3 regions of the Dethiobacter alkaliphilus AHT 1 genome follow, and region 3 is predicted to be linked to each of the others. Evidence: riboswitches for the same ligand, from Rfam matches in the RefSeq annotation. Region 3 holds a riboswitch; each other region holds the start of a gene.
What was found. A riboswitch is a leader RNA that binds a small molecule or an ion and turns the genes downstream of it on or off. The one in region 3 is predicted to bind cyclic di-GMP.

Region 1: another riboswitch for cyclic di-GMP. It lies ahead of DEALDRAFT_RS07800 (leucine-rich repeat domain-containing protein); the one in region 3 lies ahead of DEALDRAFT_RS05950 (nuclear transport factor 2 family protein).
Region 2: another riboswitch for cyclic di-GMP. It lies ahead of DEALDRAFT_RS15835 (hypothetical protein); the one in region 3 lies ahead of DEALDRAFT_RS05950 (nuclear transport factor 2 family protein).

The regions. Positions count from the first base shown of each region.
Region 1 is NZ_ACJM01000007.1:40,502-51,243, forward strand. Features, by position in the region: gene DEALDRAFT_RS07790 (cell wall-binding repeat-containing protein) at 1-1,010, shown strand, start outside; gene DEALDRAFT_RS15985 (leucine-rich repeat protein) at 1,146-6,920, opposite strand; gene DEALDRAFT_RS07800 (leucine-rich repeat domain-containing protein) at 6,899-7,828, opposite strand; cyclic di-GMP riboswitch class II at 7,890-7,972, opposite strand; gene DEALDRAFT_RS15990 (sensor histidine kinase) at 8,295-9,905, opposite strand; gene DEALDRAFT_RS07810 (nucleotidyltransferase family protein) at 10,164-10,475, opposite strand; gene DEALDRAFT_RS17240 (nucleotidyltransferase substrate binding protein) at 10,477-10,602, opposite strand; gene DEALDRAFT_RS17245 (nucleotidyltransferase substrate binding protein) at 10,640-10,742, opposite strand, start outside.
Region 2 is NZ_ACJM01000003.1:175,076-185,817, forward strand. Features, by position in the region: gene DEALDRAFT_RS04180 (phosphodiester glycosidase family protein) at 1-649, shown strand, start outside; gene DEALDRAFT_RS04185 (DegV family protein) at 787-1,629, shown strand; gene DEALDRAFT_RS04190 (hypothetical protein) at 1,785-2,300, opposite strand; gene DEALDRAFT_RS04195 (collagen binding domain-containing protein) at 2,549-3,547, opposite strand; gene DEALDRAFT_RS04200 (response regulator) at 3,950-4,567, opposite strand; gene DEALDRAFT_RS04205 (GAF domain-containing sensor histidine kinase) at 4,585-6,828, opposite strand; cyclic di-GMP riboswitch class II at 7,316-7,401, shown strand; gene DEALDRAFT_RS15835 (hypothetical protein) at 7,578-8,789, shown strand; gene DEALDRAFT_RS04215 (carbon-nitrogen family hydrolase) at 8,841-9,626, opposite strand; gene DEALDRAFT_RS04220 (DUF5658 family protein) at 9,744-10,073, shown strand; gene DEALDRAFT_RS04225 (DUF5658 family protein) at 10,194-10,523, shown strand; gene DEALDRAFT_RS15840 (type II secretion system protein) at 10,639-10,742, shown strand, end outside.
Region 3 is NZ_ACJM01000005.1:85,206-95,947, reverse strand. Features, by position in the region: gene carB (carbamoyl-phosphate synthase large subunit) at 1-1,423, opposite strand, end outside; gene carA (glutamine-hydrolyzing carbamoyl-phosphate synthase small subunit) at 1,423-2,559, opposite strand; gene asnB (asparagine synthase B) at 2,634-4,223, opposite strand; gene DEALDRAFT_RS05965 (cell wall-binding repeat-containing protein) at 4,683-5,750, opposite strand; gene DEALDRAFT_RS05960 (antibiotic biosynthesis monooxygenase family protein) at 5,981-6,271, opposite strand; gene DEALDRAFT_RS05955 (EthD family reductase) at 6,316-6,639, opposite strand; cyclic di-GMP riboswitch class II at 6,732-6,814, opposite strand; gene DEALDRAFT_RS05950 (nuclear transport factor 2 family protein) at 6,948-7,358, opposite strand; cyclic di-GMP riboswitch class II at 7,437-7,519, opposite strand; gene DEALDRAFT_RS05945 (glycoside hydrolase family 16 protein) at 7,845-8,411, shown strand; gene DEALDRAFT_RS05940 (glycosyltransferase family 2 protein) at 8,435-9,802, shown strand; gene DEALDRAFT_RS15920 (polysaccharide deacetylase family protein) at 9,817-10,742, shown strand, end outside.

The DNA of each region.
Region 1 (10,742 bases), on a different contig from region 3:
TTGAAGACCAATTAACAAACATGGGCCTTACAGTTGAGCGCATAGGTGGGACAAACCGTTATGAAACTGCTCAGCTGATAGCAGAAAATATGCCTTCCAGCAACACAGCCATTATTGCTTACGGACAGGATTTTCCCGATGCTCTCTCCATCGCCTCCTATGCAGCCATTAACGGATATCCCATCCTGCTATCTACAACAGACAGTCTTCCTTCTGCTACTCAAAGCGCTCTCACAGGAATCAGCAACACTATCGTTATCGGCGGATCTCGTGTTATCAGCAACAGTGTCCTCTCCAGCCTGCCGGAACCCCAAAGAATTGCCGGAAGCAGCCGATTTGAGACTGTAGAACAAATATTTCAGACTTTAGACATATCAACCGATAAAGCTTATATAGCCACGGCACTGAACTTTGCAGACGCACTAACTGGCTCAGCTTTGGCAGCAAAAGAACATACTGCTATTCTCCTTGTCCAACCGGAACAGATTCCTCAATCCATTCAAACCATTGTAAACGATACCGGAATCACAAAGTTTACCATACTTGGCGGTGAGAAAGCCGTCTCCGCAAACGCTGTAAATTTACTTGCCTCGGCGCTAAACCCTCCGCTTCCAGAGCGAATTCAAAGAGTGTTTGACCTAACAAATCTTGAACGGGAAAAACATGGACTAGCCCCGCTACAATACCACGCAGAGCTTTCTGAAGTGGCAGAGATAAAGTCTAAGGATATGTACGACAACCAGTACTTTGACCACAACTCACCCATCTACGGTAGCCCCTTTGACATGATGAGCCATTACGGAATTTCATACACCAGGGCAGCAGAAAATCTGGCAGCAGGTTTTCTTTCACCCCAGACCCTTGTTAATGCCTGGATGAACAGTCCAGGCCACCGGGCAAACATCCTAAACCCCAACCTGACTCACATCGGCATCGGATATTATTACAATGCAAATGACCCCAGCAACTTACGCCACTACTGGACACAAATGTTTATCGCGCCCCAATAAAAATAAGCACCCATGGGTGCTTATTTTTGTACACGGAGCCAAAAATTGCTGCTACGTTAAGAAAAAAATCCAACAAAAAGGGAGATCTGCCTCAGATAGCGCAGGGTCTCCCTTTTCTTAGAATCTTACTTCTTCTTAAAGATTATCCTTCAACCAGTCTTCAATGCTTTCACCCACAGCTGCACTGCCGCCAAAAATAGTAACCGAGGTTATGCCACAATCAGCTATGAATTCTTGCAGCACTGTGTTGGGCTCACTGCTGATCCCCCGTACTAAAAGGACACCACTGTTATTCTTTGCCGCCAGCCCCCCACCGGCAATGGCATCGGGAAAGTCCAGTCCTGTGGCCATATATACATGACCGGTACCCGGCGGAAGGAATTTTTCTGCCAAAGCGATGGAGGTTTCGTAGCGGTTGCTGCCGTAGATGCGCTTCGGGTTTGGAAGCTGGCTGAAAACAGCGCTTCCCACCGCCGCATCACCACCGATGACAAAGGTTTCGTTGATAGCCAACTCATTTAACACTTCTTCTGTCGCTGAAGGGAGTCTGTCGTTACGGGTAAGCAGAATGGGGTACCCATTCACAGCGGCATAAGAGCTGGCGGACAGGGCATCAGCAAAGTTGGTGCCCACCGCCACCATAGTGGTATCAAAAACTGCTCCTTCCTCTGCCATCTCTGCCGCAATCAGGGCTGCGGTGGCAAAACGGTTCGGGCCGGCGATACGGTCCACATCCGGAACCAGGGCTGCTAATTCCTGTTCAACTGCTGCAGATATCGCCCCTGTACCGCCCAGGATAATAACGCGGGAAGCGTCCAGACGCTGTATCTCGTCAGTGGTAACACTCTCCAGGCGGTCGGTGCGGGACAGCAGGATGGGAGCATCTAAATGGTAGGCCAGGGGCACCCCTGCCAGAGCATCGGCATAGTCATCACCCCGAGCCAGGATTACGGCATCAGAACCGTCCTGCCAGCCGTTCTGGCTCACTTCTACAGCAGTTGTAAAGCGGTTGGCTCCAAACAGCCTTTCTACCACAGGCTCCAGAGGAAAATCTTCATACCATATCACAAAGCAGGCATAGTAGTCTGTACTAAAGAAAATCCGTTCCCGATCAACATCATACTCATGCTCAATTTCTGTCAACCTACCCTCTTCATCCAACCGGTATAATGCCAGCCCTTCCGCCACTTCGCCGGCTTTTAGAGAGTAAGGAATAGAAACATCTACTCTACCCGGCACAACTTCAGCGTCTCCGCTATAGACTGCAAACTCATAGACGGGACGGTTGCCTGCCGTCTCCCGCTGCGCTTCCTTTAGCGTATCCGCATCCACTCTTGCGGCAACCAAACTCACGTCGCCTTCAGTTCCTGCTGCCTGCACCATTGCCGACAGCGCTTCCCGGCTGAAAGTTAACTCTGCCAAATGGTTATGATAACCCAGTTTACCCCAGGTATCTTCAAACAGAGTTTCCAGCAATACACCAGGAACCACCAACTCTCCTTCTGTCACCACCCCTTCCTCTTCAGCAGTAAGTTCCGGCCTCAGAGCAAGCAGAGAGTCAAAATAAGTATAAGGGTACTGCTCGGATACCACATGTTCTTTTGCAGTCACCCCAGCAATAAGCGCCTCAACATCATCCACCCCCACGATACTTGTGGCAAGATTGCCGTTCACTGCCGTACTTACTGCTGCAGTATGGGTCAGATCGGCCTCCTCATCTGCTACTACAAAAGGCACCTCATAACGAGTCATTTTACCGTCATTCTCAAATTCAACAACCAGCGTAGCCTCTCCCGGCCCCACTGCAGTCACCACAATATCAAACTCCTGCCAAAGTGGTTCGGATTGTATCCTGCCACCGCCGCTACTAGACACGTTCAGGTCAATAACACTCCCGTCATCCCGCTTCACAAAAATGTTTGCCGCGGAATTGGCAGGCCCCTGTCTCAGCTTGTATGCTTTTCGTACATTCTTTGCCAACGGGACATGGTCTGCCAGCACTGTACCGTCTGTGATAACCTGAATAAACAGATCTTCCAGTTCGCCTCCTGCCAACATCTTGGCATAATCAAAAATTGTGGAGTGAGGCACCTGCTTAATTTCAATCTGATGGGGAATTGTGGTGGTACTTCCTTCCAACGTGGTGACAAAGACATTTGTGAGGTAATAGGCTATCGGCACGTCGGTCAGCTCCCAGATTGAGTTGAACCAAATGGTGGTACTGAAATCAATAACAAACTTGTCTCCAGGCTCAAGAACAGGTATGGACCTTGTCATGCCCTCGCCAAAATCTTCTTCGCTTAGCATCAGCGGTTCCGTAGAACCATCTCCGATCTCAATTATTTTAAACTGTTCCGCTCCTGTAATACCAAATGACAAATTGTAAATCGGCTTTGACGAAACGTTCTCCAGCTCAAACAAAACGTGATATCTCTCACCTCGGAATGCCACGCTGGGTGCCGTGATATTCAGATTCAGAGCACTGCCGGCATAAACCTTCACCGCCTCGTTTGTTTCAAAAGTCATGTGAAACGGTTCTGTATTAGGCATAAAAGTGCCTGTAACCTCTGCACTCAGGTGGTACTCCCCTTCCTCATCACCCCGCACAAACCATTGCGTAGTTGCAGAAGAACCTTCCCGTATGTCACCCAGATTTATTTGAGCCTGCTGTGATCCAGTGGTAGTTGATGCAAAAGACATTCCTTCCGGCAAAAACAGTTCGGCTGTACAATCTTCAATCCAGTCCACATTAGACTCATTGATGACTAACAGCTCCACCTTATACATTTCTTTTAACCAGCGCGCTTCTCCGTAAATTATCAGATAGAAACGTTCACTGATGGGGAATATTCTTAGATTGAGGCCCGAACCCCACGTTAAACCCTCTCCCAGTGTAAAGCGCTGTCCTTGGGGATTTAGTATCTTGCCGGCACTGTTTTTAAAAACTTCCACCGGCAGCGCGTAAAGTCTCGGCCCCGCCATAAACTCCAGCTCTGTTGAAAACCGGTATACATGGTGGTTATCCGGGTCACTGGTGTCAATCCCGGCTTCCAGAATTTCCTCATAGCTCATCTCATGGACGGTCAATTCACCGGCAACGAGCTGACTGACACTAAGGCCCATAGTTACCTCATCATTACTTTCATTTACAACTACAGTGGCCGAACGTGGTAAATACCCATCTGCCAAAGCATTAAGCTGGTACGTGCCGTCGGGCATCACCAACTGAGCCCGGCCTTCTTCATTAACAGAAACAACCGCATCAAACTGCTGCCCTTCCAGGATCAATTGTGCTGAATCAATGGGCTCCACACTCACCGCATCGACAACTTCAAAACTGACCAACCTGTAGCCGTCCTCCACGGCCAAATTTAAGACCGTAATCTCAGCGGTGACAGTATTACTGTTTCCAGCAGGATCGGTAACAGTGAGGCTAACAGTATACGTTCCCGCCTGGCTATAGGTATGGGTTGCGCTGACACCGCTTCCTGTAGCTCCGTCGCCAAAATCCCAGGCATAAGAGGCGATCCTGTCATTGTCGGTGGAAGCCGCCCCTGAGAAGGTAAACGATACCCCTTCTGCGGCCAGCAGGGTTTCCGGCTCAATTACCGCCACCGGATCTTCCAGATCTTCAACAACGGATACGCCACGCACCGTATTACTTATGGCAGTTTTACCTTCAGTATCGGTAAGCAGCACATAATAATCATAGCGTCCGGCCGCTACAGAATCAGTGTAGCTGTAGCCCGTCTGTGTTCTGATACGACTATAATTATTACTACCAGCAGGGGAGCGGTAGATATCAAACTTACTCACTTCTGCGGGATCACCGCCGTATGTCCATTGCAGGTGCACAGACAAATGGCCGCTCTGTGCAGACAACACCGGAGCTTTAAGCCACTGGGCATACAGGGTAACATCCTCCGAACCCATCACTAACTGGGAGCCCTCAGAATAAAAGGTCCCACTTCCGTCTGCTTCCGTATTCCAGCCGGCAAAATTATACCCTGTCCGGACCAGGTTGCCGGTATTGCCCATTACAACAACGGCAGAACCTTCCTGATATAGGCTTGCATCCTCAGGGACCGACCCACCGGTATGCTCAGTGCTCTCATACCTTACCGCATAATAACGCAGATGACCGTCATCAATATCTTTAAAAGTATGGCCGTGAAGATAGGCATACTCAGCCGAAACAGAGTCTAAAACCCCATAAATTGTTAAATCTTCCGGATCCTCCTGATTGTCGGCAAAAGCCGTATTTCCGATGGTGCTCACACTGTGCGGTATCACAACACTGGACAAGCTGCTGTTGCGAAATGCGTTACTGCCGATATTAATGATTCCCTCCGGCACTAAGTCTGTATTGACTACACCGCTTAAGTCGGCATTCCGGAAGAAATTGCCCGGGATTACCAAAACCTCCGGACCGTATTCCAACTTGTTAATCATATTTTCTTCGAAAATACCATAGCTAAGTGAACCCACCGACGAAAGGTTGGCCTCAAGCCTCACTTTGGAGATGCTGTTGCCGGCAAAAGCATCCCTACCGATATCATCTATATTATCCGGGATAACAATTTCGCCAAGCTGGTTGTTATTAAATGCGTAACTACCGATATTTGTAACCGACTCCGGAAGCACTATTTCCGAAAGGCCGCTGTTCTGGAAAGCAGCACTGCCTACCCGCGTTATCCCCTCAACAATAAGGCTCTCCGTAGCAGCACCGCTTAGATCACTGTCCCTGAAGAAATTTCCTGGTATTTGGGTTACCGCCGGGCCGTATTCCACCTCGTCTATCACATTATCTTTAAAAATACCATAGCTAAGTGAACCCACCGACGAAAGGTTGGCCTCTAGCCTCACTTTGGAGATGCTGTTGCCGGCAAAAGCATCCCTGCCGATATCATCTATATTATCCGGGATAACAATTCCGCCAAGCTGGTTGTTATTAAATGCGTAACTACCGATATTTGTAACCGACTCCGGAAGCACTATTTCCGAAAGGCCGCTGTTCCGGAAAGCAGCACTGCCTACCCGCGTTATCTCCTCAACAATAAGGGTCTCCGCAGCAGCACCGCTTAGATCACTGTCCCTGAAGAAATTTCCTGGTATTTGGGTTACCGCCGGGCCGTATTCCACCTCGTTAATCACATTATCTTTAAAAATACCACTACTTGACGAACCCACCGACGAAAGATTGGACTCTAGCCTCACTTTGGAGATGCTGTTGCCGGCAAAAGCATCCCTGCCGATATCATCTATATTATCCGGGAAAACAATTTCGCCAAGCTGGTTGTTATTAAATGCGTAACTACCGATATTTGTAACCGACTCCGGAAGCACTATTTCCGAAAGGCCGCTGTTCTGGAAAGCAGCACTGCCTACCCGCGTTATCCCCTCAACAATAAGGGTCTCCGCAGCAGCACCGCTTAGATCACTGTCCCTGAAGAAATTTCCTGGTATTTGGGTTACCGCCAGGCCGTATTCCACCTCGTTAATCGCATTTCCTCCAAAAATACCATGGAGCGACGAACCCACCGACGAAAGATTGGACTCAAGCCTCACTTTGGAGATACTGTTGCCGGAGAAGGCAGAGCTGCCGATCTCGGAAACATTCTCAGGCACGATAACTTCACTCAGTTGGTTGTATCTAAAGGCACTACCGCCAATGGCGGAAACACCCTCAGGCAGAATAACTTCACTCAGTTGGTTGTTACTAAAGGCGAAACGGCCAATATTTACAAGCGATTCCGGAAGTACAATTTCCGTAAGACCGCTGTTCTGGAAAGCATAACTACCTACTTGCGTTATCCCTTCAATAATAAGGGTCTCCGCTGCAGCACCGCTTAGATCACTGTCCCTGAAGAAGTTTTCCGGTATTTGGGTTACCGCCGGGCCGTATTCCACTCGTTAATCGCATTTCCTCCAAAAATACCATAGAGCACCCAACCCACCGACGAAAGATTGGACTCAAGCCTCACTTTGGAGATACTGTTGCCGGAGAAGGCAAAGCTGCCGATGTCGGAAACATTCTCAGGCAGGATAACTTCACTTAGTTGGTTGTTTCTAAAGGCACTGTCACCAATGGTGGAAACACCCTCAGGCAGAATAACTTCACTCAGTTGGTTGTTTCTAAAGGCGAAACGGCCGATATTTACAAGCGATTCCGGAAGTACAATTTCCGTAAGGCCGCTGTTCTGGAAAGCATAACTACCTACTTGCGTTATCCCTTCAATAATAAGGGTCTCCGCTGCAGCACCGCTTAGATCACTGTCCCTGAAGAAGTTCTCCGGTATTTGGGTTACCGCCGGGCCGTATTCCACCTCGTTAATCGCATTTCCTCCAAAAACACCATAGTACAACGAACCCACCGACGAAAGATTGGACTCAAGCCTCACTTTGGAGATACTGTTGCCGGAGAAGGCAAAGCTGCCGATGTCGGAAACATTCTCAGGCAGGATAACTTCACTCAGTTGGTTGTTTCTAAAGGCACTGTCACCAATGGTGGAAACACTCTCGGGAATAATCACACTGGTTAGCTGCATGTTTTCAAATGCCCTAAAAGAAATACCAGTTACAGCGTAACCCTCCAAAGTATCGGGAATAACCACGTCCTTTGGTCCCTCGTCGCTATACCCGGTAATTTCTACCTGCTCCCCGGAGATACTGTATGTAAAGTATTTATCCGTAGCGGTCAAAAGATCTTCCTGCTCTGCAGCCACTACATTTTCCACTGAAATTCCACTACTAATATTTACACTAAATGACGACAGAACCAACAACATGGTTAACAACAAGCTTACAGCTTTTTTCAATGCACTGCCTCCCTTTACTTTGCGATTTGTCACCCTAAATCTCTAATAATAAAAATAACCGACCACAAGTGGTCGGTTACGCTACCGGCTCATTCCAGGCAAAGCGTCCAAATCAGCCCAAAAATCATTGCCCCCACAAAAATTATTGGGAAACTGGTGAGGGTTTTGCTGTAGAGAAGGCTACAAATGTTAAAACATACCGTATTTTCCTTTTGCTTCTTTTTGTTCTTTGTTTTCTTTAAAATTCCTGCCATAAAAGAAGAATTTTACTCCAGCCTGTAACAATACTTACTTGGCGCCATCTGCTACCCATAAAAAGAATTGGGGAAAACATTAGCCCTTCGTCACAGGTATATAACATTCTCAATAATAAAATGACACCAACCATTAAATGATTAGTGTCATAGGTTTTCTCAAGGTCCGCCCAATATTGTCCGGTTACGGCAACACTACTTCTATTTACTCATCAGAGTGCTTTGCTAATGCTCCCTGTCTCGTTTTGCTCCGACGCAAAAGGAAGATAAATTTTAAAGCACGACCCTTCGCCCACCTCACTATCAACGGCGACTTTGCCATCCTGCAGTTCAGCCAGGGTCTTAACCAGAGCCAGGCCCAAGCCGGTTCCTTTACGGCGCTGTTTGGGGTGGTCTCCCTGTCGGAATTTCTCAAAGATATGCGGCAGCAGCTCCGGCGAAATACCAATGCCGGTATCCTGGACAGAAATTATGGCAAAATCCCCTTCTCCGTTGGCTGACACGGTGATTCGGCCACCGTCTTTGGTAAACTTGATGGCATTGGCAACCAGGTTTACAACCATCTGTTGAATCCTGTCCCTGTCTCCGTACACAAACGGCAACGTTGTTTTTTCTACATCCAGGCTGATGCCGTTTTGATGGGCAATGGCACTCATGCTGCGCCGCACCATCCGTAGCACATCGTTTAAATCCACTTTCTCTTTATGAATTCGCAAGCTACCCGCCTCATGCTTAGCCATATCTAAAATATCGTTCACCAAAACCATCAGCTGTTGGGCCGAGGTTTTAATATCCAGCAGGTTTTCCCGTTGCTCCGGGGTAATGGGGCCGGACACTTCATCCAGCATCAACTCACAAAAAGCAACTACAGAGGTAAGAGGCGTACGCAGCTCATGCGTCATGGTGGCCGTAAACTCACTCTTTAAGCGATTGCTCTCACCCAGCTTCTCGTTTAGCTGCGAGAGCCTCCTCTGCCCTTGGGCCAAACGCATATTGGCAACTTCCAGCTCTCTGGTCCTGACCTTTACCTTCTTATCCAGATTTTGATATAAATCATTGATAACCTCATACGGTTCCAGCAACTTTTTGCGAATCATAATCACATAGATAAAATAATATGATGCCACGTTAAATAAATGACCCACCATATTGGAAAAACCATACACCGATACATAAAAAGTAAAAGACAGTTCTGCCAAGATTGTTGCCCCACAGGCCAGCAGCAAATATTTTACAACTTCTTTATCAAACTTTTCCTTGTTTCTCCAAATCAGAATACCGGAGATCAGCAGAATTGTGGAAATAATGTACTCACTGATAATTTTAAACGGAGTAAGCCCTTCACCGGGAATAAAACTATCCGGAAAAATTCCGGCAAAAACAGACGCTAAAAGCACCAAAGAAATAACGGGAATTAGATAATGTATTCTAATTCTGCGGCCAGGATTGGCCATCAAAAAAGGAACGGCCAGAAACGTAAAGGCCTCGATATACCTGGGTATAATCCACAACTGCGTGGCCAGGTTTGCAGTATTGCCGGGAAAGACCCCCATGCCGTCATAGGCCAGGGTATGTAACAAATCTAAAAACCCAATACATAAATAAGCCACACCAAAAAAGTTCAGAAAATCGTTGCGTTCCTCGGTTAACTGGCTGGTATGAAAAGCAATGGCAGCTATCCCAAATGCCACAAGCACACTAAAGAGCTCCACTAAAGTGTGGAATAACAAAAAGTTATAAAAACTCATAGTTACCAAAACCGCAATAATACTAACCACTATGGCAGCCTTAGTAACCGGTAGCTTAAGCATCCTCTCCATCATAGCTCTCCTCTTACATCAGCTTAAATCCATAGTTTCGACAAACATCATAAATCCCCTTTTTTCGCAAAAACCCTCCTCAAGGATTAATTCCCAGAGGAGGGTTCTTCGTCCAAATCATAATGCGCTGCAGGGTCACCTGCCTCCAGCAGCTCCTTTTTTGAACAACAGCCGCCTGCTATTCTGCCCGGCCAATCTTCTACATTATCATACTCTTCCCAAGAAGCAGAATAGAAGGCTCATAGACTGCAATACGGAAACTTAGCCTTCACTATTAATGTTTAATTCAATGCCCTTTGTATCTATATGTTTTCTTAATTCTTCATTGGAGATCTCATTATAGTCAACCACATCAACGTAATACGGTAAAGGTGCTACTTCGTTCAAATACTCGCTTAGCTTAGCAACGGTTTCTCCGGTAACGTTCTTTCCTGCAATTGCAATATCTATGTCAGAACCCCGCTTATAGTTACCCATAGCCCTGCTGCCAAAAACCACAGCCCGTTCAATTTCAGCAAACGTCTTAATGCCTTCTCTGATATATATCAGGTTTTTTTCAGATAATCCAAACATATTACAGTTCCCTTTTTAGCTTCTCATATAATTTCTTTAACTGCGGAAAATACAACTCATGTATTTCTCTAAGCAGCTTCTCAGCCACTTCATCATTATAAGTATAAACGGTCAAATTTCTTTTCATAAGAGCATCAATCCAAACATCACCATCTTCAATAAATTCACTTTTGAAATGACTGCTTAATAGCCTCCCGGGGGCTGTTGACAACATATCCCACAGCCTCCAGGTAGTCTTTCAGCAATTTCCACGATAACTCAAAAGTC
Region 2 (10,742 bases), on a different contig from region 3:
ACATGTTGAGAAATCCCATAACCGCATTTGGATTGCCACTGTAAAACTTGTTGATCCAACGAAGCTTAGAGTTGCCTTTGCGCACGATGAGTATGGTGCTCCAAGAAAGCCCGTATCAAAAATTGCTAACAGCAATAACGCCATCTTAGCAATCAATGCCTCAGGCTTTAGTGGCAATGTCCCCTTTTCCCCTGTTGTCCGCGAGGGCGAAGTTTATAGTATGGATATCAATCATACTCCCATGGGCATAACTGCCTGTGGTATGTTGATGGATTCAGGAAAGCGGGGAGTAGAACAGATGATTGAGGACGGCGCCCATCAAGTGATTACCTTTCGCCCCGTATTAGTCAGAAACGGCCAAATGACCAGCACAGCCCAAAACAACAATACCATTCACCCCAGAACCGCCATTGGACAAAAAGAAAACGGCGACCTCATCTTTATAGTGGTGGATGGTCGTCGCAATAACTGGTCAACGGGGATTAACCTGGGAGATCTAGCCCAAATCTTCATTGATGAAGGGGCAGCCTGGGCCTATAATTTAGATGGCGGCGGTTCAACCACTCTCTATTTCAACGGTAAAGTATTAAACAAACCCTCCGACGGCCGGGAAAGGCCAGTGCCGGATATTATCTACATAGCAAAATAACTCCATTTAGTTCGTTAAGTTAATTAGTCAGGCCCGGGATACTCCCGGGCCTTTAACATATGCAAAAATAAATATTGGGTAAAGTTACTAAAAATATGTTAAAATATTGTTATTAGCAAATATTATGGGGGTGCCTTGTGAAAAATATTGCCTTAGTAACAGACAGTACAGCTGACCTGACCACTGCTATGAAAGAAGAATTTAATGCCCACGTTATCCCTTTGAAGATAGTTTTTGCACACCAGGAGTATATTGACGGAGAACTAACAGCCGAAGATTTTTATCAAAAACTGGCCACAGCCCAGGAACTGCCCCGTTCATCCCAGCCTTCCCCTGCAGACTTTACTGCGTTGTACCAACAGCTTTTAAAGCAATATGACGAAGTTATTTCCATTCACCTCTCCTCTGCTTTAAGCGGAACAGTAAACGCAGCCAGAGTTGCAGCCGAAACACTGCAGGACAAAATTCATGTGGTCGATTCCAAAAACATCAGCCTGGGCATCGGCCTGATGGTAAAGGAAGCCGCCCGCTGCATTCATGAGGGTATGGACACTCCCCAGATTCTCACAAGAATTTCCGAGGCTCGCAAAAGTATTGAAACCATGTTTACCTTAAACACCCTGGAATATCTGCAAAAAGGCGGCCGCATCGGCAAAGTGTCCGGACTAGTAGGCTCTCTTTTAAACATCAAACCTGTGGTACGGGTAAACGAAGAAGGGATTTACGTCCCCGCCGGCAAAGCAAGAAGCCAGGATAAAGCCCTTGACCAGATAGCCAACAAATTAAAGGAAATAGTGGGTAACCGCAGTGTAAAATCCTTAGCCATCGCCCACGGCGACGCCCTAGATGCAGCAAACAAACTAAAGTCTATCATGGAAAACACCTGCGGCGTCCCTGCCACCATCTTCACCCAAGTAAGTGCCGTTATCGGAGTCCATACCGGCCCGGGAACGGTTGGGGCGGCAATACATTTTGAGTAAATGAACAGGGAGCAGTTTCAGAAGGCTGGAACTGCTCCTAAAATTTTTTACAAAAAAGAAAGCCCCAGGGAGCGTGATAGGTGGTTGCTCCCTAGGGGTCATCTTAATACTTCAATCATTCTTTTATTGCGTAATTATTATTGAACCCTTATAAACTACGGCAGTTCATATGCATTGACGTGGATACCATAATAGCCGTTTAGAGGAACTGTCATGGTAACTGGACTTGAAAGAGCTGTCTGTTTATAAGCGAATAGGCCTGATGCTGTTCTTTGGCCTATTGGTGCAACGTTATAGTCCTGAACGTAGAAATTTTCACCCTGTGCAAATGCCCAACCGTCGAGATAAATGGTTATATCAACATGTGTTGAAGTTTGATTTGTGAATGTTACATGTCCTGCGTAATTAGTTTGGCCAGCGTAGAGATAAGCTGTTAATACCCCATCTTCTTCTGCTAATTCTGAATACTTAACGTAAGTGAACCAGTTACCTCTATCCGGATTGTAGCGATACACTCCTGGTGCATGAGCTGCCCAGATGGTTTGGGATTCGGGTGGGATATAGGTGTTGGTGATAGTACCAATAGCACCGGCTACCGGTGTTTCGCCTGCTTCAACGACTAACTCACGGTTTGCCGGGTCGTAGCTTGGTGTCCAGCCATCAGGAGTCACTTCTGCGAAGGTATATACTCCAGGGAGCAGATAGCCAAGATCATCTTCCCAGTTGTTAGCGTCACTGAGGATAAGCGTGTCAACCAGTGTACCTTCGGAATCGTAGATATTGACGTCGATGGTGCCGTCATATACAACTCCTGTGCCTTGGTCATCCCAAACCTTGATAACCTTGAGGCTACCAAGGTCAATGGTGTTTGTAATAGTACCAATAGCACCAGCTGCGGGATCATCACCGGCCTCAACAACTAACTCACGGTTTGCCGGGTCGTAGCTGGTGTCCAGCCATCAGGAGTCACTTCTGCGAAGGTATATACTCCAGGGAGCAGATAGCCAAGATCATCTTCCCAGTTGTTAGTGTCACTGAGGATAAGCGTGTCAACCAGTGTACCTTCGGAATCGTAGATATTGACGTCGATGGTGCCGTCATATACAACTCCTGTGCCTTGGTCATCCCAAATCTTGATAACCTTGAGGCTACCAAGGTCAATGGTGTTTGTAATAGTACCAATAGCACCAGCTGCGGGATCATCACCGGCCTCAACAACTAACTCACGGTTTGCCGGGTCGTAGCTTGGTGTCCAGCCATCAGGAGTCACTTCTGCGAAGGTATATACTCCAGGGAGCAGATAGCCAAGATCATCTTCCCAGTTGTTAGCGTCACTGAGGATAAGCGTGTCAACCAGTGTACCTTCGGAATCGTAGATATTGACGTCGATGGTGCCGTCATATACAACTCCTGTGCCTTGGTCATCCCAAATCTTGATAACCTTGAGGCTACCGGTTGGCGGCGGTTCAAATTCGAACTCAACATAACTTATGCCGGGGATATTTTTTCCATGTCGTGGAGACTGCAAACCACAGTCGCTAGCTACAGGCACTCCAAGTCCTTCAGGTGGATCGGCAGCATAGTAGTAAATATTAGCATTTGGGCCACCCTTAACTGTAACCTTGGATACAACGGGGAAACCATTTTCCTCCCAGAACTTTAGTGTCTTACCTCCGTCGTAAACTTCATAAAATACCTTATACCAAACACCGTCAAATTCTACATCGATATATCCGCTTCCAGGATCATTAATTCTTGTTCCGATTTCTTCTGGGTTTCCATTGTATTCAACTGGATCAACCAATGGACCCTCACAAGGCGGCACGGAGCCCAGGGCGGTACCTATCGCCAGCAATCCAATAACCAAAAGAACTAATCCCACTCGCCAATACTTCGACACCGGTTTTGCCATATTCAATTATTTTCCTCCCTATTAAGTTTTTTTGAACAGGTGCAATAACAGCTAACAATAAAATAATGCCAGCCTGCGCCCCACCCCCCCCGAGAGTCGGGATTACTCGCCGGAATATATACCGACTGTCGTTTTTGTAGGAACTCTGCCAGAATTGATTACAGCGTGCCCACTTCGTAACAAAATATGCAGGTGCACTACAAAAATGAACATTTCGTAACAAAAAAATAAAGATAATTATAAGCAATAAACCCTATCTGTTTAGACAGGGTTTTTGCAGGAAATAGTTATTTTTTTGTTACCCCCCCCTTAATAATAACAGCGGGGTGACAAATTACAGGCTGGCCAGACTGATTTTATCTCTGACCTGGAGACCTTTGTGAGCTAAGGTTCAGACTGGTGCCTCGTTTACCTATTTAGTGCCTGGGAAACGCCGTAGAGGGCTGCTTGGGTGCGGTCCTGTAGTTCCAGTTTGGTGAGGATTTGGCCTACGTGTTTTTTTACTGTGTGTTCGCTGATAAACAGATCTTCGGCTATCTTTTTATTATTTAGTCCGCGGGAGAGGAATTTCAGTACTTCCATTTCTCGGGTTGTCAGTTCGCTTAACTTATCTTCATTCTTCTCTTCCAAAGCGTGTTGGACGATTACGGGATCAAAATACTTGCGGCCTTTATGTATCATGCGCACAGAAGTGATTAACTCTTCGGGTAAGGTTTCTTTTAATATATAACCGTCTACCTCTAAAGCCATGGCTTGTTTAATTTCTTCTTTTGTGGCATAGGAAGTGAGCACAATATATTTGCAGGTACTGTTTATTGAGCGCGCTTTTTCTATAATGTCTAACCCGTGTTCCCCGGGTAAGCGTAAATCAACCAGGGCAACATCCGGACTGTGTTTTTCCAAGACTTCCATAGCCTCCAGGCCATTTGCGGCAAAACCGCAGATTTCAAAGTCTTCTTCCAGTGAAGCAACCAACTCCAAACCTTTGCGTACCAGCGGATGATCGTCAATAATTATGACTCTCATATCCTTCCTCCCCCGATTTAGTTTTCTGGTACAGGTGACGTAGGAACAGACACAGATATTTTTGTACCTTCGCCCACCTTGCTTTCAATGTTCAGATGGCCTTGTAGTGAACGGGCCAGTTCTGTCATATTGACAACTCCCAGCTTTCTGGCACTGCTTTCGGCATTAGTACTGTAGAGGTCGATATCACATCCCTTTCCATCATCCTGAATAAATAACTGAGATTCGAATGGATCCATTAACAGATCAACTTTGATATTTTTACTTTTGCCATGGCGAATGGCATTATTGGTTGCCTCTTTAACAATGCGATAAAATGCACGACGGATGGCAGCGTTTAGGTATTCTTCCTTCCCACTGATATTAAAATCTATATCTATCTGATTCAATTCCGCCAAGCCGTTTAATTGTTTTTCCAGTTCACTGACAAATGTATGGTCGCCACGATGACGTGGGCTCAGCCTGTAAATAAGCAAGCGCAGCTCTTTTGCTGTCTTTGCCGTAACATCGCGAATAGCCTGAAGAATCTGTTTTTTCTCGTTAGGGGACAAGGTATCGCCCTGCCTGATAATGGCCTCAGCGCCGTAAACCACACTAAAAAGATTCTGAGAAACACTGTCGTGGATCTCATTGGCGATTCTGTTTTGCTCTTCCAGCAAAAGCATCTTATCGGAAAACAACTCGGCTATGTTACGCTCAATGGCCACTGCTGCCAGATTAGCCATAAAGGAAAGGGTTTGCATAACTTCTTCCGTGTTAAAGGCATCCTTTGGCTGCAATGCAGCCAGTAAGCCAAAACAGTGGGAACGTGACTTAACGGGCATACAGAGCAGACGTGCCACCGGCTTACCCTGTGAATCATAAACCAGATGTTCTACTGAGTGGGGAGTTTTTTGAATCCGTGACCACGCTGCTATCAAAGGTTCGTACCAGTAGCTCTCGGGAAGAACATCCTTCTCTCCTTTAACCGTGTAGATACGATTGTTTAATGAGCTGTCTTCTTTAACAGATGTCTTATCCAACCAAAATATTACTTTTTTATTGCCGGTAAGGGCGCGGGCGTAGGCGGCAAAAAGATCAATTACTTCTTTTATGTCATCACGGCTGGAGATTGTTTCCACCGCTTCATACAATGCGGTCATACGCTGCATTGTTTGCTCCGTTCGCTTCAGATTGAAGATATTACAAACGGTTTGTTGAGCGAAGTTAATAAAAAAGTTCAGTTCAGACTGAAAATTGGCAAAGCTTTTGCCAGGAGGTAGCCACCCTACAAAGATAGCCATGATACTATAATCATTTAGCCTAAGTGGCAGTGATAACCAGGAATTGTCTTCAGATATTGCCACTTCATCTTTACCTGGTTCACTCCATCGCCTTGCCAATTCAGCAAGATTAAGTTCCTCACTAATAAAATTATGAGGGATGTCGGGGGGTACCACTGTAAAAAGAATCTGGTGAGTAGGATTTAGAAACGGTGTGGGGGAATCCAGCACCAGTACAGCCGCTTTCTGAAGAGGAAATACGTCTTCGGCGTATTCTACAAGCTTTCTGTAAACATCACTTGTGTTTTTACAGGCGACGGCCTCGCGTTGGAAATCGCTTAAGGACTTTGAACGCTGATGATTCTTTTCTAAACTGTTATAAGCTTCCGTGAGCTTCTCCTGTTGTTCTTCCAATGCCTGGGACTGGACCGCCAAGACACGATAAATGCCGGAAAAAATCTGAAAGGCAAGAGCCATTAGGAAAAGGGCTGAAATAAGGCCGAGATAATTGGAGAAGAAGCCCAAAAGACTAAAATTTGCGCCCTCAAAGTAGAGATCTTCAAGGATCGAAAATAAAAGATAGACAGACATTAAAGTCCAGGGCATGAAGAATGGTAGGTATGCAGAGGCGATCATAACGGGATTTAGCGCATACCATATGAAGGGACTATCCAAGCCACCTGTCAAGGCAACGATGATAGCCAGGATAACAGATTCGGCCAAAACATAAACGGCCAGGTTGTCACTGCGTTTGATTGCTCGGTTATATAGATAAACAAAGATAAACGACGAGATTACTAAAAACAGAAGAAATCCCAGTTTATCAAACAGCAGCCTCTGGCCCGGGGCCAGCATAAATACAATTGAAGTCAGGAGCAGGGAAATAGCCCTAAAGAGACCAAATGTGGTACTAAACCCGGGATGAAAGTTGATTTTCCCCTTACTGTTTAGCAAGTAGTTTTTATCTATCCGATGAAAACTACCTGAAATCGCTCTCATACAATGCCTCCGAACTCGCTTTCCATGGAAATTATTAACATGCTTTGTGTTTTCTATCTTACTATCTAATAAGTTCAGGTGTCAATTAATTCGACATTTGAAAAAAGGCCCCTTTAAGCAAGAAGAATGAGGAAAATCTGAAGTAAAAAACACGTTATTTGATGGAAATTTATAAGTAAATGTTGTTATCGGAAAAATTATGCGTAATAAAAGGAAAAGATGCGGTCGAATGATGTAAAAACAAAGTTTAAAAATAATTTCAAAATGGTAACATTTTCGCTAATTCTAGTAAGCATATTGGATTAGTAGCTAATCATAGCAGAATCTCAAATATGCATAGCAAATTAACCGACTCTTCGACTTTCATGAAGTCCATTCTACATTAGTCAAAGAAACATTATAAAAACATAGTATTTCTTTGTTAAATCGTGTGTAAATATGTGGAAACTTTTTTCTTCCTATCCCTCTGCTATCCTGCTATAATCTAATCAACCATAGAAGCAATGACCAACCTCTTACAAATCGGGCGCCTTGAGAGGTTGAGAGCTGGCGGCGCAACCGGCTATGGCAGGCCGGTTTTTTTTGTGCTCAGAACGGGTTCTGCTCATGCCAACATCACAGTAGAATATTTGCACAATTAGAGCCTAAACCAGCCATCTTTGCATCACATTCGGGGGTGATGAGAGGAAAGACGTAGTTTAGGTTCTTTTTGTGTTTAATTTCATTGAAAAAAAAAGGAGGTAAAACTAATGAAAAGCCTTATGAAAACAAAAGTGTTAGTTATTCTGCTTACACTGGCTATGTTGGTAGCCATGACAATGCCGATGGTCTTCGCGGAAACAGAGCCTACAGCTACACTGGTAGTAACATACGATGACGGGGAAACGACTACAACCTCTAACAGGGATCACCGTTCCAGAGTCCTACATTTTGATGTATACCGGGACACTGGTGCATTAGCAACGTCTGCTGTACTTACATTTGCTGATGAGAGACCAACAGTTTACTGGGAAGTTGATGCCCAAGGCCCTGGTGGCGGATCGGGAACACTGGATAATCCCTTCTGGCAGGGCTCGGAAAATGCAGACCTAACTGGCTCTGAGATTGGCTACTGGCACTGGGTTTATACAGCCTCTGGGGTCCTGACCATTAGTAACAGCTCCGGAGACGAAGAAGAAGAGCCAAAGCTTGGCAAACTTTCAATTATTAAATTCTATGATGCCAATGCCAACGGAGAGTTTGATAACGGTGAGGCTATAATCGAAGACTGGAAAGTAAAGATTTACATCGGTGACGTTTTCTACGGTTGCGTAGAAACACCATATGAGATTGAAAATATAATTTATGGTACCACCTTTAGAATTGTAGAGTGCGAGTCTACAACAGGTAACTGGAGATCGACAACCCCTACTGAATATACGGTTACCGTGGGCTCCGATGTTGATGGACTTGATGTAGAAGTTGAGTTCGGTAACCTCTGCCTGGGTGAAGGCGGCGGATACACCATGGGATTCTGGGGCAACAGAAACGGACAGCGGATTTTTGAGGATGATATCGATGAATCAATAGCAGCTCTTACCGCCCTGAATCTAAAGGATGCAACTGGCGATACTTTTGTTCCAGAAGACCACGACGATTTCCGCAGCTGGTTACGTGGTGCCAATGCAGAAAATATGCAGTATATGCTTTCCGCTCAGTTAGCTGCTATGCGGCTCAATGTATTATGGCAAGGGGTAGAAGGAAATGCATTGGTTTATGCCCCTGGAGTCTTACCTAACAGTGATTATATTTCCATTGGAGCTTTGATCAATTTGGCAAATGAGGCATTAGCAAATGAGGAAGCAAGCCGTGAGTACATGGAGTTGTTAAAAGACGCTTTAGATAGCGCCAATAACAATGAGAACTTTGTCCAATCTGAACCGTGTGATAATTTTGCTTTTGATTGCTGTGATGAAGAATAAAGTACAGTAATAAAGCCCGCCTTTTGGCGGGCTTTATTACTGTAGGCTATGTTACAATAAAACGCGATCGTTAAAAGCTGGGAAACTATCTCGTATTTCTGAGACATGGCTTAGATCTATACTGCCATGTAATAGGGCAGGTTCTTCCCCTGCGGAGTGTAGTACTGTTCCCCAGGGGTCTACCATCATGCTGTTGCCGGCGAAGGGGTTTTCTTTTATCTGGCCGGAGCAGTTGCAGGAAATGAGGTAGCACTGGTTCTCCAGGGCTCTGGTTCTGTTAAAGAGGGTCCAGTGCTCCAGGCGGGCCAGGGGCCAGGCGGAGGTAACCAGGAAGGCTTGGGCTCCAAGGTCTGCCATTTTGCGGTACAGTTCGGGGAAACGAAGGTCGTAGCAGGTGGAGATGCCGAATGTGCCCAGGTCTGTTTTTATAACTGTGGGAGTTGTGCCGCGGGTTAAGAGTTTGCTCTCTTCAGATTTATAGCCAAAGAGGTGGATTTTTCTGTACTTGCTGATTAGTTTTCCATGGGGGTCGATGAATAAAGCTGTATTATATAAATGGTTTCCGTCTCGTTCTACAATGCTGCCGCCTAAGATGTGGCAGTTCATTTTTTCTGCCCAGGGAGCTAAAAAGGAATAGGTCTCCCCTTCTGCTTCTTCACTGTGGGCGGCGTAATCCTGGAATCTGAAAAAGCCGCTTCCCCATATTTCCGGCAGGAGAATCAGATCCGGCTGTGGATTGCCGGCATGAAGCTCGAGCATGATTTGCTCCACTTTTTTGAATCTCTCTTCTCTGCTATGTACATCACTTACTTCCAGCTGAATAATGGCTACGTTCATGATTGTTCCCTCCTATGCTCTTTAAGATAGCATTATTTTGGTCGGATGTCTATCAATGCAAGACTTTGTTTATCTACCCTTTATATTTGTTTGGTAAGATATGTATGGGGGGATATCATGGGAGGGTTAACAAAAGCAGGTGGCCGGGACAGGCTTTTATGGTTATTGCTGTTGGGTGTGGGTGTTTTTAATGTGGCGGATTACTTTCTGACTTTGTATGCCCTTAGTCGGGGGATGCGGGAAGGGAATCCGGTTATGGATATGATTGTGGATACGGTGTATTTTCCCAAGGTGAAGCTGGTTTTGGTGCCGCTGTTGCTGCTTTTGTTGTGGCTGAACCGGCAGCGGGTTGGCAAAAGATTGTATGTGTATGTGTGGATTATATTTATTGCTTACTTTTTGTTAATGGTTTACTATGCATGGCTCTTTTGGGAAGTCTTCAGTTAGAGAATAAAGCACCTGCGGGTGCTTTTTTTGTTTTAGAAAGAAACATGGTTGTACATAATAGAAGGCAAGTTTACCGCAAGTACTCCATAGTAATGATAAAAAAGACCGGAGGCATGATAGTTGCAGTACATATGCGATGAAAATAACAGATTTAGGCTGATAGGGTTGATGTTAATTTGTGTTGCCTTTTTTAATGCGGCGGACTATTTTCTGACGCTACATGCTTTAAGTTTAGGTTTCAGAGAAGGAAATCCGGTGATGGCTTTGATTGTGGATACGGCTTACTTTCCTAAGGTTAAATTGATTATTGTGCCGCTGTTATTATTATTTCTCTGGTTGGTGAGGGTCAGGGTTGGGCGCAGGTTGTTTGGCTATGTATCAGTAATTTTTGCGGCCTATTCACTATTAATGGTTTACTATGGTTTCTTATTTTTGACTATGCAGCTTTAACACAGAAAGCACCTGAAAACAGGTGCTTTTCTTGAAGGAAGAATATTACAGATTCAGTTGGCATATGTATAACACAAAAGAATTTGGGTAAAATTTCCTGTGTGAGGTGTTATACATGAGGTTAGCGGAATTATTTATTGTTTTGGTGATATTGGTTACACTTTCGGGGACCGGAATTACTGTGTACAGTGAGCATATCGGTACTGTGCAAAACAGTGT
Region 3 (10,742 bases):
CGGCAAAGCAGGCCACTTTGTCTTCCAGGGCCACAATTTGTCTGATATTATAGAGAAACCAGGGATCTATTTGAGTGATTTCATGAATTTCTTCAATTGTCAGCCCACGCCTGAATGCTTCGCCAATATAGAGCAGTCTTTCACTGTTGGGAATATGCAGTTTTGAGCGGATATTCATCATATCCGCCTCCTGGCGCTCAAAGCCGAAGCAATCCAGTTCCAGGCTTCTGATTGCCTTATTTAAGGCTTCCTTAAATGTTCTGCCGATAGCCATCGCCTCGCCCACAGACTTCATCTGTGTCGTCAGGGTGGCGTCGGCTTCCGGAAATTTTTCAAAGGCGAAGCGGGGAGCCTTTACGACAACATAGTCGATAACAGGTTCGAAACTGGCCGGTGTTTCCCTGGTGATATCGTTGGGTATTTCATCCAAGGTCAGGCCCACAGCCAGTTTGGCGGCGATTTTGGCAATGGGGAAGCCGGTGGCTTTGGATGCCAATGCCGAGCTTCTCGACACTCTGGGGTTCATTTCAATTACTACCAGGCGGCCGTCCTGCGGGCTGATACCAAACTGGATGTTGGAGCCGCCGGTGTCCACACCGATCTCCCTGATAATCGCTATTGCCGCATCTCTCATGCGCTGGTATTCCTTGTCTGTGAGGGTCTGCGCCGGAGCTACGGTGATGCTGTCTCCTGTGTGGATTCCCATGGGATCAAAGTTTTCAATGGAGCAGATAATGACCACATTGTCTTTTTTGTCCCGCATGACTTCCAGCTCGAATTCCTTCCATCCCAGGACAGATTCTTCTACCAGGACCTGTTTTGTCGGGCTCAGATCCAAGCCTTTTTCAAGGATTTCCCGGTATTCCTGAATGTTATAAGCAATGCCGCCCCCGGTACCCCCCAGTGTGAATGCGGGACGCAAAATAGCCGGGAACCCGATTTCCCCGATAACATCAAGGCCTTCAGCAAGTGAAGACACAGCAAAGCTCTGCGGAACATCCAGACCCACTTTTTGGATAGCTGCCCGAAACAGTTCTCTGTCTTCAGCTTTCTTAATGGCGTCTATACCGGCACCAATCAGTTCAACTCTGTATTTATCGAGGATGCCTTTTTCGGCCAGCTCCACAGTAAGGTTTAAGGCCGTCTGACCGCCGATGGTCGGCAGGATGGCGTCGGGCTTTTCTTTATCGATAATCATCTCCAGAATATCGGTGTTCAATGGTTCAATATAGACAGCATCGGCCATCTCCGGATCTGTCATGATGGTGGCCGGATTGGAATTTACCAGGACAATTTTATACCCTTCTTCACGCAGAGCTTTGCAGGCCTGTGTGCCGGAGTAGTCAAATTCGCAGGCTTGGCCGATTACAATGGGGCCTGAGCCGATCACCAGTATTTTTTCGATATCCGTCCGTTTCGGCATTACGCTTTGCCCCCAATCATTGCCCTGAATTTTTTGAAGATATGGGTGGAGTCGTTTGGGCCGGGACCGGCCTCCGGGTGGTGCTGGACGGAAAAAACAGGCAGTTCCACATGCTGCATACCCTCTTCCGTCCCGTCGTACAGGTTGCGATGCGTCAGCCGCACCTGCCCTCCCAGGCTTTTGATATCCACACAGTAATTATGGTTTTGTGCGGTAATCTCCACCCTTTCTGTTTCCAGATCCATGACGGGATGGTTACCACCATGGTGGCCAAACTTCAGTTTGTATGTCCTGCCTCCCATGGCCAAACCAAGAATCTGGTGACCAAGGCAGATGCCGAAAATCGGTATTTTACCAAGCAGTTTTTTGGTATTTTCTATCGCATAGGTCACTGTTTCAGGGTTGCCGGGGCCATTGGAGAGTAATACGCCGTCAAAGTTTTTCTCAAGCAATTGCTCCGCAGGCGTTGTCGCCGGCACCACTGTGACGGCAAAACCTGCCTCCGCCAGATTCCTTAAGATATTATGCTTGACCCCAAAGTCGTAAACCGCCACATTAAGCGGTTTGTCTTCTTTCCCTACAGACCTGCACCAGGGAGCGCAGCCCTTGTTCCAGGAAAAAGTTTGCGCTGCAGACACTTCCTCTACCAGATCAAGCTCCGCAATCCCGGGATGCGAGCGTACTTTGTGAAGCAGGCTTTCCACACTGAAATCAAAAGTGGAGATGATGCCCATCTGCGAGCCGTTATTGCGCAGATGAGCGGTAAGTGCTCTGGTATCTATCCCTTCTATGCCGACAATCTTGTTTTCCTTAAGGTAGTTACCAAGCGATTTGCACCTGCCTGAGGAATCAGCAGCACGCCAGTTGCTCGGGAAATCCAGGTATTCTTTAACGACAAAACCTTCCACCTTAGGCCTGCCGGATGATTCCGCATCTTCATCGTTTACACCGTAATTACCTATCTGCGGGCAAGTCATTGTGACAATCTGGCCTTTATAGGAAGGGTCCGTAAGTATCTCCTGGTAACCGGTCATAGAGGTGTTAAAGACAACCTCTCCAATTACTTCTCCTTCAGCCCCGAAACCTGTCCCCTCAAAAACTGTCCCGTCGGCCAGAACCATTAGTGCCTTGTTCATTTTCAGCCACCTTTTTCAAATATTTTTCAAAGCAAATGCAAAGCAAAGACACCTTCGTTCCCGGAGACGGTGTTTCACCTGGCATGTTTAAGGTTGCCGTCCATTGTACCGCTCACGTTTTCCCTTTCCTCGGCGAAATCAAAGCCCGTCCAGATACCTATGGAGCCCAGCACAGAGTCCTGGGGATGATACTTACGGAAGATCTTAAAATAGTAAGCCGCCTCACGGCTGTTAATTGTTGCTTTGGGGTTTTCGGCCTTAATACGTTCATATTCTCCTTCACTTATCTCGCTCTCCGCCAATCTTTCGCCCAAGCTTTCACAACCTGCCCCCTGTGTGTACTGCACCTTGTAGCGCCACAAAATGTCTTCAGGCAAATAATTGGTGCTTTGGAATGCCTTCCTTAAAATCCATTTTTCAATTTTACTGCCGTCTTCTTCGGATTGGCGGATTTTCAGCTCGGGTGGTATCTTCATGGCCAAGTCAATCATGGACACGTCCAAGAATGGCACTCTTAATTCCAGGCTAAAATACATACCCATGCGATCGGCACGCTGCAGGTTAATATTGTGCAAAGTCCCAATGCCACGCCTGCCTTCCTTATTTTGCTCCTGCACAGGAAAATTCTTCATGTAATGATACCCGTTAAACAGCTCGTCGGCTCCCTCTCCGGTTAAAACCACCGTCACGTAATCGGCAGCAAGCTTGCAGGTAAAGTAACAAGGAACAGCACAGCGTACCAGTGAAGGGTCATATGTTTCCAGTTTATTGATAACCGTAGGCAGGGCTTCATAGTAATCGTCTTCTTTAAAGATTAATTCGTGGTGTGTAGAGCCAATGTGTTTGGCGGCAATTCGAGATGCCTTAAGGTCATCGCTTTCTACACCGAATTTGTCCTTCATGCCTACAACAAAGGTATGCAGATTCGGAATTTCCTCGGCGGCAATGGCAGCCACCAGACTGCTGTCCAGGCCGCCGCTGCAGAAAGAACCGACGTGGATTTCTTTATCGGCTAACAGCCTTTTTTTGACGGCGACGATGAAATTTTCCCTGATCTTTTCGCACACTTCTTCCACATCGGTAAGTAGATGGTCTTGAATCTCCGGCACCTGATAATACTGCACAAACCCTTTTTCCGGAGTATAGTAGGTTCCGGCAGGAAATTCGTGAACCTCGTCCACGCCGGCCAGGCTCATGGCGCCCAGTTCCGAGGCGAAATATAGATTGCCGCGAACATACCCGTAATACAGAGGTTTAATGCCAACGGGATCCCGGGCCAGCATAAAACTATCGTTGCTGTAGATTGCAAATGCAAACATCCCATCCAGCTCTTTTACGCAATCAGGGCCCTTTTCCTGATACAGATGCAGAATAACCTCCGAATCGGAATCCGTCATAAAATGATATTTATTACCCAATCTTTCTCTTATTTTCATAAAATTATAAATTTCACCATTGCAGATTATACCTGCCTGCCCGTCGTTAGCCAAGATGGGCTGGCGGCCTTTCTTAACATCAACTATGGAAAGCCTGGTATGACCAAAAACAATCTTATTGAAAGTATGGATATCACGGTCATCGGGACCCCGATGGGGCATGGCATCCAGCATCCTGTTCACAGTGCTAATATCATTGACTCCCAAACACCCGGCAATACCACACATAAAATAGTCACCTTCCTTGAATTTTTAATATGGCTTTCCTACTGGCATACACAACATTCATGCTGCAAAGCGATGATATTTTCCATATTAGTCCCCCGCCAAAAGAAAAACGCCTCTAAGACAAAAACAGTCTCAGAGGCACCATTGCCTGAAAAACATTATACGCTTTCCATAATATTAAATTATTTTAAATTTATGCTGATTAAATGGAGATGCAATGGGATTTTCTTAACTAATCCGCATCGAACTCCTTTTTGCGCATTATATTACATATCTCTTTATCCTGTCAAGCAAGCAAAACCAGCATTGCTCTGCAGCAAAGCATGCACCGCACACCACACCCATTGCCAGACCATTAGCACCAAAAATTCTACTAAGCAGAGACATAAATTCTCTGCCCCGAAAAACAATATGGATAAAATAAAGACTGCCCTCAGGCAGTCTTTGTGAAGTCAGTGGTTATAAATCATGGGGCATGTGGTGCTCTAAATCTACAGACAATCCCAGATGCAATTCGTTTTGAACGGGTATACTGATTACATTTTTGTTGCCTATAATAAATCCGTGCATAAACGGCGGTCTGTCACCACTTTGCGGGTTAACCTGCATGATATATTGCATAGTAGCTTCCGGCACACTGTCTCTGTTTACAAACAAAAACGGCGTGTGTTTTCCCAAATGCGCCAAGGAAGCGGAAGAAACCAAGTACTGCCAAGGCTGAGGAAGGACAAACGTAAACGCATGCCCGTCAGGCTCATTTCTATCCCAGCCCACCTCAGCAACGGGGCTTCTGTACCGACTGAATCTTACGGCCAAGGTAAAAATATCATCGGCACTAATGACGTCTACAAAACCAGCCAAGCCTTGCACCTCATTAATCACGCTTTGAGGAATGGCATTAGTAGTACCAACAATATAAACTCGTGGGTTATTTATCTGCTCTAATGCCATGCGGGTATGCCGCGGTAAAGTTGGCCCCTCAGTCAATAATATTGGCACTCCGGAGTGGGCGGAATATGCACCGGTAATATGCCCGCCATGATTGGGATCAGTAGAAATGAGAAACACATCTTGAGGCACACATAACTCGTTTAGAATACGGTGAGCAGTGTGAAACACATCATCCGGTCCTAAAATTCTCCGTACAGTGAATCCCATGAATTGGATTGCTCGCATCACAAGATCCGAAAACTCACCGATTAATACTACTTGAGCTTCACCCATGCCGGTTGGGGCCAATCGCCTGATAGCTGCTAAGACAAATGGGTCTATTCGGTTAGGATCAGTTAGAAATAACGGCCCATCGATGGGATGGTGCATAAGAGGAGTACCGATAATCGCTTCTGAGAAATTTTCCGAGGACGCCAGATATACTGTTACAGGGCTGATACCGGCAAACGCCATTTCAGCAACTGGATATTGAGTTTGACTAAAGTCACTACCTAGCGCTCTGGTAGTATTAGTCGTATTACGAGTGCTCCAAGGCAAAAACAAGTCACCTGGATTTATAAAACGTTCTGCACTCACGATATAACCTCCTTTATATCAATACTGATATATCCTATGAGGTATAGTGAGCAAACGTTACTTCCCGGTCCCCCTAGACTTGAGAAGTTCCTGAATACGACAAAGAAAAAGCCCCAAGGTTTTGGGGCATAAGCTGTTTTAGCAATACTTATTTAACCCAATGCAGTCTTCAGCACTTATTGCCGGAACAAGTTGATATAGTATCCTTCATTCCATGTGGACTCATTGATCTACATGTTAGGCAGGTACACTTCAAAAATACGAACCGTCGGCGGCTCTTGCACAATGTCTTTTAAAGCTTCCTGAAGCTTGGGTCCTGCGGTACCCAAGGCCGCTTCGGCATCTTCATTTGTTTCCCAGAGAGAAAATGCACCGTAATCGCCTTTGGCTTCATCACTGAAGAATGTTGAGCTTTTAAATCCTTTCAAGGTGGCATGAAGCTGTGCAAACTGATCGGCCATCCCTGTTGCTTGCTCCTGCATCCCCGGCCCAATATTAAACATTACTAACGTTGCATACATAGTTTTTCCTCCTTTTATCGTGTATTCCCAATGAATCAAATCTATTAAGGAAATTGCTGGAGTTTTACCTCGCTGATCTGAATTACGGGTGTGATATCAGTGTAATTGGGAAGATCACCCATAAACGTTGCAACATGAGGCAGAAAAGCTGCTTGAAATTCCTCCATCGAGTCGAAATACATATGACCCATGGCGAGAAATGGCGCCGGCGCACCCGGCTCTCCCCCACTTAACCCCACCTCTACAGCCCCGCCTTTTAGCGCAGTCCCCAACTTTTCCTTTACCAGTGACATATGATTATTGCAGTAATAATCAATGTCAAATTTCTTGCCCTCTGAATTTGGGTACAAAACACTTACCTTAATCATTTCTTTTCCTCCTTTTTTAATTTCCTGTGCACGGAAATAATCTATGACTGATGAGTAGGTTCTAACCTTTTATAAAATTAAAATAACCGACCTTAATATATGGTCGGTTACGCTACTGGCTCCTCCCGGGCAAAGCGTCCATATAAGCCCTGAAATCACAGCCCCCATAAACGGGTGGGAAGCAAAGTGAGTAGTATGCCAGAATTAATATACATGCAGTTCATATATATTTTTACATATTTAATTAATTAATCCTATTCTGTATGCAAAGTTCTTATTCTTTTATGTCAGATTTCAAGTAACTTAACTTAATCACGGAAAGCGGCTACAATATCAGCTGTATCGTAATAGTGTCTTGCTCGGCAAATTTTTTCGTCCTGCAATGTAAACACCATAACCCAATCATGCTCATAACCACGGCCGGTAGCTTTTACTACTCCGCCATTTCTTCCTTCCACAATTACTCTATCGTTTTGGCATGTAAAAAACATTGCTTCCATCTTTTTTACTTGTATTTTTTCAGATAGCTCCTTAAAAAATAAGGCAACATCTTTTTTACTATATCGCGGCTTAGCCCAAGATATTTCTTCGGGAGGGTTTTTTGTAACAGGAGATTGAAAATCTACATCCTCTGCAAACAACTCGAGAGCGTCGGGAAGATTTCCCTGGCCAAAAAACGCAAAGTGCTGTTTCACAACTCTTTCATTTTGCTCGGCCAATCCTTTCACCCTTTCATTTATTATCATTTTATAGTATCGGTATCCCTAAATTACTGGGGCTTTAAACCACAAAAACCGACCATAAGTGGTCGGTTACGCTACTGGCTCCCCCAGGGCAAAGCGTCCATATAAGCCCTGAAATCACAGCCCCCAAGAACTAAAGTAATCCTTAATGAAGGCTTGCTAGAAGTAAGCTGCATAATTCAGCACGGATCGATACAGCATTTTCTAAATATGGCTTTGTATTTATATATTCTCCGCCAAAAGAAAGCATTCCTGCCATTGTCTAAAATTTTAATGATAAATAAGTACAGCCTTCATCGAAGGCTTTTTATTATGCCTAAGTCAAAAAATCAAGGAAGAACAACAAGGTCGATTTTCAGTTCTAGCAGATCTACATTATTTCTACAATAAATGTCAACATAGCTTTGTCCCCCGCATAGATATAATAACTAAACGTTAGGGGGAGGCGTTTGATTATTGGCAATGCAAAGGGGCTTTGGTTGGATACCACTCGTCGCTATACTTACAATCAGTTTAATTATTGGCCTTAACCAACTAAACAGCATCTACCAGGCACTTTCGTCTAACAGTGCCACTGCAGCAGGAGTATATGCGGGTTTTGATATAAGCCTTGACACCGATGACTGGACAGTAATTTGGCATGATGAGCTTAGCGCAGGAGAGCTTGATTTATATAAATGGAAGCCCCAGGACAATGGCTTTCGCAGTGTTTTTAGCTTACTGTATGGCAAGATTGAGATTCGGGCCCGCCTTTCGGAATCGGGAACATTACCCAGTGCTTGGCTGATAGAAGAAAATGAAAACATTTCGGCTAAAGTTAACATTTTTCATCGTGTGAACCACTCCAATCTATCAGCTGACTACCATACCTTTGGGATAGAATGGGACCAGGAAAAAATTGTCTGGTTATTTGATGGGAAAGAGACATTTTCTACCACAAGAGACATCCCCGATACACGCCAGTTCTTATATTTATCATCACACGATTCAAACATAGATTATGTGCGTGTGTTTAAAAAAGCTTTTTAATTTAAAGCCACAGGGGGTGCCTTATGTTAGTACTTACATTGGTAATCTTCTCAATCTTTGTCATGTTTCAAATCTTATACATAACTATTCCATTATTAAATCATAAGCGGGGTACTGAATTACCTGAAAAATTGCCCGAACTGGGTTTAACTATTTTGGTTCCTGCTTTCAATGAACAACATGTAATTAAACAGTGCATTCTGGGAGCCCTTAGAGCAAATTATCAAAACCATGAGCTTATTATCATCAATGACGGGTCTACAGATGATACCTTAGGAATTCTGGAATCCTTTTTACGGCTGGAAGCAGTTGAAGAAAGTATAAACCGGACACTCACCTACAAGACGGTTAGAGGTTTTTATTACTCTACAATATATCCAAACGTTTATGTTATTGATAAATCAAATGGTGGTAAAGCAGATGCTTTAAATGCTGGGATTGATTATGCAAATAACGATATTGTTGTTACCCTGGATGCAGACTCTATTCTCGACAGCAACTCATTGCAAGCTATGAATTCTTGCTTCCACGATGATAGTGTAATTGCCGCTGGTGGTATGGTCCACATCGTACAGGGAGCCGGAGTTAAAGGTGGTAAGGCAAGCCCTAATTTTGCAGTGAGAGGGATAATCAGATACCAGATTATGCAGTACCTGACATCTTTCTATCTGCATAAATTTGTGCAGGCTAAGTTTAAAGCCATGACAGTCATTGCCGGTGCCTTTGGTGCCTTTAGAAGGTCTACCCTACTGGAATTAAACGGCTTTAGAAATACTGTGGGGGAAGACATGGATATTACACTAAAAATTCAACGATTGATATATACAAAAGAGCGTGACAAAAAGATGATGGTTGTCTCGGAGGCTGTTTGTTATACCGAATGTCCTGAAAATTTTCGAAATCTCTTTAAGCAAAGAATACGATGGCAAAAAGCGTTTGTGGACTGCATAATAACTTATGGACATTGCCTTTTTAGCCAGTTTAGCTTTGGTTTGTCAGTATTCTTCCTGATTGAGGGATTTATGTTGGGCACTCTTATAGCCTTTAACACCCTTTTAGTTCCATTAGTTTTGATTTTGAGTAAAACAGGCCACACTTTGGTATTAACGCTCCTGACAATCTACTTTATTTTGGCTCTTTGTCAAAGCCTGGTCGCTTTCCTGGTCAGTAAGAGGTTTGGTCACTCATACTCAAAATCCAATTATGCCAGAATTCTTTCCTTTATCCCCTTGGAAATAATAACGTATAGGCTGCTGGGGTTGCTCTGGGTCACAGCAGGTACTATTCAGTACTTTTATAAAAAGCAACATTGGGATAAAGTTGAAAGATGCGGAAAAATTTATACATTAAATGAGTTGCCTGTTGAAGTAAATGAATCAAAACTAGCTTAATCAGGGGTGAATGTATGGGAAAAGCAATTGTTCTCATTATACTTTGTTGTGTCTTGGTTACCACTTATGTTATCTTCTCCGGTTCCTTAATAACAACAGCTGAGAATCCGAATTTCGCAGACCCGGGTGCAGCACGGGTAGAATCAATAGCTGCTGAATATGTTGATACAATTTATTTCAACAAGGGTCGCGGTCAAGAGCGTTTGGTAAGCCTTACCTTTGATGACGGCCCGGATAAAGTTGTTACGCCAGAAATCATTAACATTTTAAATAGTTACGGAGTTAAAGGCAACTTCTTCTTTATTGGTGAAAATGTCCTGATGAATCCTGATGTGGTGAGATATGCCTATTATGACGGTCATTTAGTTTTAAACCACAGTTTTTTCCATGATGACTATACCGGCAAAAGTGCTGACTTTATAGGCCGGGATATCGATCGAACCAGTGATGCATTTAAGGAAGTTATCGGTGAAATACCGGTGCTTTTTCGTCCGCCGGAAGAAATAATAACACATAATTTGCTAACCAGTATTAAAGAACGTGATTTTAAAATTGTTACGTGGTCCCTTGATACCTTGGATTGGCGCGTAAAAGATAAAGATACGCTAGTCAGAACCGTCCTTGATAATATAACACCTGGAGGAATTGTCTTAATGCACTCCATCGCGGGTAACGAAGCCACTGCGGAGGCTCTTCCCGAAATTATTGAAGGACTGCACGCTAAAGGATATGAAATTGTAACACTTGACCGCCTTTTACGAATTGGTAAATACGAGAACGCAAAGTCAAAAACAGTAACCGCGGAACTTGATACCAGCCTTAGTACAGATGATTGGGAAATTGTTTGGCATGACGAATTTACAGGAGATAGCATAGATCTAACTAAGTGGAATGTTGTAGAGTGGGCATCAGATAAGAACAATGAGCTGCAGTATTACAG